3 regions of the Klebsiella ornithinolytica genome follow, and region 2 is predicted to be linked to each of the others. Evidence: predicted binding sites of a transcription regulator. Region 2 holds the regulator's gene; each other region holds the start of a gene.
The links. Region 2 encodes LexA, which represses DNA repair genes until DNA is damaged. Its sites were predicted from a motif close to TNCTGTATGTACATACAGNA; they were not measured.

Region 1 (2,273 bases), 1.4 Mb from region 2:
ATCAAGGCGCTGGCGGAAAAGCTGCTGCATAACCCGCTGGAAATCGAAGTGGCTCGCCGTAATACCGCTTCCGAGCAGGTGACGCAGCACGTCCATTTCGTTGATAAGAAACGTAAGCGGGAACTGCTGTCGCAGATGATCGGTGAAGGTAACTGGCAGCAGGTGCTGGTCTTTACCCGCACCAAACATGGCGCCAACCACCTGGCCGAGCAGCTGAATAAAGACGGCATCCGCAGCGCCGCTATTCATGGCAACAAGAGCCAGGGGGCGCGTACCCGGGCATTAGCCGACTTCAAATCCGGTGGTATTCGCGTGCTGGTGGCGACGGATATCGCGGCGCGTGGGCTGGATATCGAAGAGCTGCCGCACGTCGTCAACTACGAGCTGCCTAACGTGCCGGAAGATTACGTTCACCGTATCGGCCGTACCGGTCGCGCAGCCGCCACCGGTGAAGCGCTGTCGCTGGTCTGCGTGGACGAGCATAAACTGCTGCATGATATCGAACGCCTGCTGAAAAAAGAGATTCCCCGCATCGCTATTGATGGCTATGCGCCGGATCCGTCTATCAGAGCGGAGCCGATTCAAAACGGTCGCCAGCAGCGTAGCGGTGGCGGCGGTCGCGGCCAGAGCCAGGGCCGCAGCGGTCAGGGACAAGGACGTAACGCCCAGGGGCAGGGTCGCAGCCAGCAGTCTGCGCCGCGGCGTAACGATGGCGAAGCGCCGAAAGCCGGGGCAAAACCTTCACGTCGTATCGGCGAGGCGAAACCGGCCGGCGAGCAACAGCGCCGTCGTCGCCCGCGTAAACCAGCGGCAGCTGAGTAACCGCCTCCCGCCAGATCGTCGCTATCCGGGCAACAGGTTTTACCCGGATAACGCAACGACACCCGGAAGCAGCGCGCATGCTGTCTCCGGGTTCTTCCCTCGCGTGCCCTGTGATTCCCGGTCGGTGCATTGACAAATCCCGAGCATCATTCCACATTGCTCAGAAAGAAATTCCTCCTGCCAGGTAAAAAGTGTCACAATAGTGGCTGTTTATACAGTATTCAGGTTTTCTCATGGCTTTGACCGCTGCGCTAAAAGCGCAAATCGCCGCCTGGTATAAGGCGCTTCAGGAACAGATCCCGGATTTTATTCCCCGTCCGCCACAGCGGCAGATGATTGCCGACGTGGCAAAAACGCTGGCCGGGGAAGAAGGCCGACACCTGGCTATTGAAGCACCCACCGGCGTCGGCAAGACGCTGTCATATCTGATTCCCGGCATCGCTATCGCCCGTGAGCAGCAGAAAACCCTGGTGGTGAGTACCGCCAACGTTGCGCTACAGGATCAGATTTACAGCAAAGATCTGCCGCTGCTGCGCAAAATTATTCCCGATCTGCGTTTTACCGCCGCGTTTGGTCGCGGACGTTACGTTTGCCCACGCAATCTTACGGCGCTGGCCAGCACCGAACCGACGCAGCAGGACCTGCTGGCGTTTCTCGATGACGATCTCACGCCGAATAATCAGGCTGAACAGAAGCTGTGTGCGACGCTGAAAACCGATCTCGACAGCTACCGCTGGGACGGTCTGCGCGATCACACCGATAAACCTGTCGATGATGCGCTATGGAGTCGCCTGAGCACCGACAAAGCCAGCTGCCTCAACCGCAACTGCCACTACTATCTCGAATGTCCGTTCTTCGTTGCCCGGCGAGAAATTCAGGAGGCGGAAGTGGTGGTGGCGAACCATGCGCTGGTGATGGCGGCGATGGAGAGCGAAGCCGTGTTGCCGGAGCCGAAAAACCTGCTGCTGGTGCTCGATGAAGGCCATCATCTGCCGGACGTAGCTCGCGATGCGCTGGAAATGAGCGCGGAAATGACCGCCCCCTGGTACCGGCTACAGCTGGATCTGTTCAGTAAGCTGGTGGCGACCTGTATGGAGCAGTTTCGGCCGAAAACCACGCCGCCGCTGGCCAATCCCGAGCGCCTGACCGGCCACTGTGAGGAGCTGTATGAGCTGATCGCCTCGCTGAACGCTATCCTTAATCTCTATATGCCGGCCGGGCAGGAAGCCGAGCACCGTTTCCCGATGGGCGAGTTGCCGCAGGAGGTGATGGATATCTGCCAGCGTCTGGCGAAACTGACCGAGATGCTACGCGGGCTGGCGGAGCTCTTTCTTAACGACCTCGGGGAAAAAACCGGTAGCCACGACGTGGTGCGCCTGCATCGGGTTCTGCTGCAAATGAACCGTGCGCTGGGGATGTTTGAAAGCCAGAGCAAGCTGTGGCGGCTGGCG
Region 2 (2,273 bases):
TAATCTGCTGCCCGGCTACGGCATAGGTTGCCGCAAAGGCCAGCGCCACCATTCCCGACTGGCGGCAGGCCGCCCGCCAGACATCAAGCAACTGGCTACCGTCACGCGCGCCGTACGCCTGTCCGGAGTGCGCTTCCACGGCATAAGCAAAACCATCCAGGGCATAGGCGGTGAAGGTCAACATGGTCATCAGGAGCGCGTTGACGGCAACGATCTCACCGCCAAGACGAGCGCCGAAAACGGTCACCGCACCAAAGCACAACTGAAGCAGCAGAGAGCGCAGCATGATATCGCGATTGAGCGCCAGCAAGCGGCGCACATCTCCGCGCCACGCGCGCTTGAGCAGGGCAAATGACACGCCGCGTAGCGCCAGCACGCGCCTTGCCATCAGCAGCCCGATGATAAAGGTGACATATTCGGCGGTGACCGTCGCCAGCGCGGCCCCCTGCACGTTCAGGTGCAGGCCCATCACCAGCCACAGATCGAGCACAATATTCAGCAGGTTGCCAACGATCAGCAAAATCACCGGCGCCCGGGCGTACTGTACGCCCAACAGCCAACCGAGCAGCACCAGGTTTGCCAGCGATGCCGGCGCACTCAGCCAGCGGATGTCGAGAAAGCGCCGCGCCTGCTCCAGCACCGCGTCATTGCCGCCAACAATATGCAACGCCAGATCGATAAGCGGGGTTCGGAAAATCACAATCAGCAGGCCGGCGCCTGTTGCCAGCCCCAGCGGCTGCACCAGTGCCCGCGCCAGGCGGAGAGGATCTTTGGCGCCAAAGGCCTGCGCCGTCAGTCCGGTGGTGCTCATCCGCAGGAAAAGCAGCAGCATGAAGAGAAAACTGGTGGCCGTCGCGCCGACCGCGACACCGCCGAGGTAAACCGGGCTGTCGAGATGGCCAATCACGGCGGTATCCACCAGTCCCAGCAGCGGAACGGTGATATTGGAGAAAATCATGGGTAGCGCCAGGCGCCACAGGGCCTTATCAGCGGCGTTAAAGAACATGAGAAAGAGCCTGACCGGGAGGAGACAGCGCAGCATCATGCATCAGACGATGCTGCGTGGGGAAGGTGTTACAGCCACTCGCCGTTGCGAATCACGCCAACGGCCAGCCCTTCGATAGTGAAATTTTGTTCGCGTAGATTCACCACGATAGGGGAAAACTCGCTGTTTTCTGGCAGAAGTTCGACGATATTGCCCTGTTTTTTAAGACGCTTAACGGTGACCTCTTCGTCAATACGCGCCACGACAACCTGGCCGTTGCGTACATCCTGAGTTTTATGGACCGCCAGCAGATCGCCATCGAGAATACCGATATCTTTCATTGACATGCCGCTTACCCGCAGCAAAAAGTCGGCGTTCGGCTTGAACATCGCCGGATCGACCTGGAAGTGGCCTTCGATATGCTGCTGAGCCAGCAGCGGCTCACCGGCCGCCACGCGGCCAATCAACGGTAAACCCGGTTCTTCTTCCGTAAGCAGGCGAATCCCCCGGGAGGCGCCGGAGATAATCTCGATCGCGCCCTTACGCGCCAGCGCTTTCAGGTGTTCTTCCGCCGCGTTTGGGGAACGGAACCCCAAGCGCTGAGCAATTTCCGCACGCGTCGGCGGCATGCCCGTCTGGCTGATGTGATCCCGAATGAGATCAAACACCTCTTGCTGCCTGGTCGTTAACGCTTTCATCCCGCCCCCTGGGTGTATATACAGTTATGCTGTGAGTATATACAGCTAACGGTGATTTTGGAATCAAATTTCACACAAAAATCAGGAGATTCTTTCCATTTTGCGTCCCCGATAGCCCATTGCGCCAGGGGTGATTGTCGCCAGCCGGGCAAAACCCATCGGGGGCCGGCCGATCGCCGGGAGGACATCGCCAGGCGGGGGCATCTCACAAAGTGGTCACTCAGTGATAGCGGGCCCACAGCAAGAGGCCCCAGGTGATCAGCGCGATCACAATGGCCAGCAGCACCGCCGCAGAACCCATATCTTTCGCCCGACCGGACAGCTCATGATGTTCCGGGCCAATACGGTCCACCACCGCCTCAATCGCGCTATTAAGAATTTCGACTATCATCACTATCAGGACCGAGCCTATCAGCAGCACACGCGTGATGGCGTCAACGTCCAGCCAGCAGGCGATCGCGACAGCAACAATGGCGGCGATGCCTTCTTGACGAAATGCGGCCTCATTTATCCATGCCGCACGGAACCCTTTCCAGGAATAACCTGCCGCTTTAATGATTCGGGTTAACCCAGTGGTATTATTGGCCATC
Region 3 (2,273 bases), 1.3 Mb from region 2:
GGTTCATCCAGCTGGATAACGCGGCCTTGCGCCACGTTACGCCCGCGATGCAGCAGGCAAAAACGGTCCGCCACCCGGCGAATAAACGGCAGGTGCTGTTCCGCCAGCAGCACCGTTAAACCGATGTCGCGGTTCAGGCGCACCAGCAGGTCACCCAGCTTATGCACGAAGTGTTGTCCGCTGCCACGCGAAGGTTCATCAAGAATCAGCAGACGCGGCCGGACAACCAGCGCTCTCGCCAGCGCCAGCTGGTACTGGTCATCTTCTGACAACATCGCGGCTTTATGCTGACGTCGTGCGTAGAGCTCCGGGAAAAAATCGTAAATCTCCCCCTTTACGGCGCCGCCCGGGTTCCCTCCGGCGGCCAGCGCAATATGCAGATTCTCCTCCACGCTCAGCTGAGAAAAGATCCGCCTGTCCTGCGGGACATAGCCGATGCCAATAATCGAGCGGGAATGGGCGGAGAGCGGCGTGATATCGCAGGGCGGCGAGCCGATGTCATGCCAGGTCATACTGCCGCTGGCGACCGGAAGATGTCCGGTAATGCAGTTCACCAGCGTGGTTTTCCCCATCCCCTGGAGTCCCATCACACAGGTGCACTCCCCCGGCTGAAGTTCAAGGTCGACATTCCATAGCGTGTGCTGATTTCCGTAGTACTGATTGACTGCGCGTAGACTCAACATAGACGTTTTCTCCTGTTTGGGGATAGCGGGCGACATGAAGATTCTGCAAATCTCTTGCCAGGAAAAAGATGTTTCGGTTTTTTCCCGTACGGGCAGCTGCCGCGGGGCGGGGCGAAGGCGAGTCAGCGAGGCGGTTGCACTCTCCCGGTGCTAAGGGGTATGAAAAATGGTGCAGAAAGCAACAAAAAAGCAGGCACCCTTAGCTGATAAATATCAAAAATAATTCGATAATTTTTTTTAGGCGGTCGATTTTCACCGGCGGTCGATTTCTGCGGGGTGGCAGAAGGCATGGCCTGCAGACACTTATCCACTATTCCTGTGGATAACCTTGTGTATTAGAGTTAGAGAACTTGCGGTAAGCTAGAGATTACGCGGCCTGCGGCTGAATTGGCGCGAAACCCATCTTTTGTTTAATATCATTAAATATCAATTAGTTGAATAAAAGCAATGGCTGTAAGGAAAGTGTCACCTGATGCCACAAAAGATTCACCACCTTGCTTGACAAATGTTAAATGATAAATTTTTTTGGGGATAACCCTACTCTCTGGCGGATTATTCTGCAGGATGGTCTTTTTTTACCCCAAAACGACGCGCGCGCGGGCGATTTCAGGCACAAACAATAATAGAATACTGTTTTTATATCCAGTATTATTTATTGGCAAAAGTGAGCGTGAAGGGTAGAATTAAACACCTGCCGTATATCACCAGGCGCTTCATCCTTCTTCAGGGCCAGACATATGAGTAAAACGTTCACGCTGCATTCCGCATTCCGTCCTTCTGGCGACCAGCCGGAGGCTATCCGCCGCCTGGAAGAGGGGCTGGAAGATGGCCTGGCGCACCAAACGCTGCTGGGGGTGACCGGGTCGGGCAAGACGTTCACCATTGCTAACGTTATCGCCGATCTTCAGCGTCCGACGATGGTGCTGGCGCCGAATAAGACCCTGGCAGCACAGCTGTACGGCGAAATGAAAGAGTTCTTCCCGGACAATGCGGTGGAATATTTCGTCTCCTACTACGATTACTATCAGCCTGAAGCCTACGTGCCGAGCTCGGACACCTTCATCGAGAAAGACGCGTCGGTGAACGAGCATATCGAGCAGATGCGTCTGTCGGCGACCAAAGCGCTGCTTGAGCGGCGCGATGTGGTGGTAGTGGCTTCGGTATCGGCTATCTACGGTCTGGGCGACCCGGATCTCTACCTGAAGATGATGCTGCACCTGACCACCGGCATGCTGATCGACCAGCGGGCGATTTTACGCCGCCTGGCGGAGCTGCAGTATACCCGTAACGATCAGGCCTTCCAGCGCGGCACCTTCCGCGTGCGCGGCGAAGTGATCGACGTCTTCCCGGCGGAATCCGACGATATTGCGCTGCGTATCGAGCTGTTCGATGAAGAGGTTGAGCGGCTGTCGCTGTTCGATCCGCTCACCGGTCAGGTTGAATCGACGATTCCACGCTATACCATCTACCCGAAAACGCACTACGTGACGCCACGCGAGCGAATCGTTCAGGCGATGGAAGAGATAAAAGTCGAGCTGGCGGAGCGGCGTAAAGTGCTGCTGGAAAACAACAAGCTGCTGGAAGAGCAGC

Region 1: the regulator LexA is predicted to act here: its motif matches at 1,023-1,042, upstream of dinG (ATP-dependent DNA helicase DinG).
Region 3: the regulator LexA is predicted to act here: its motif matches at 1,312-1,331, upstream of uvrB (excinuclease ABC subunit UvrB).

Annotation. Positions count from the first base shown of each region.
Region 1 is NZ_CP130153.1:3,841,578-3,843,850, reverse strand. It holds gene rhlE (ATP-dependent RNA helicase RhlE) at 1-822, shown strand, start outside; gene dinG (ATP-dependent DNA helicase DinG) at 1,056-2,273, shown strand, end outside.
Region 2 is NZ_CP130153.1:5,211,814-5,214,086, forward strand. It holds gene dinF (MATE family efflux transporter DinF) at 1-1,006, opposite strand, end outside; gene lexA (transcriptional repressor LexA) at 1,075-1,683, opposite strand; gene Q1L34_RS24675 (diacylglycerol kinase) at 1,904-2,272, opposite strand.
Region 3 is NZ_CP130153.1:3,863,756-3,866,028, reverse strand. It holds gene Q1L34_RS18440 (ABC transporter ATP-binding protein) at 1-683, opposite strand, end outside; gene bioD (dethiobiotin synthase) at 1-19, shown strand, start outside; gene uvrB (excinuclease ABC subunit UvrB) at 1,421-2,273, shown strand, end outside.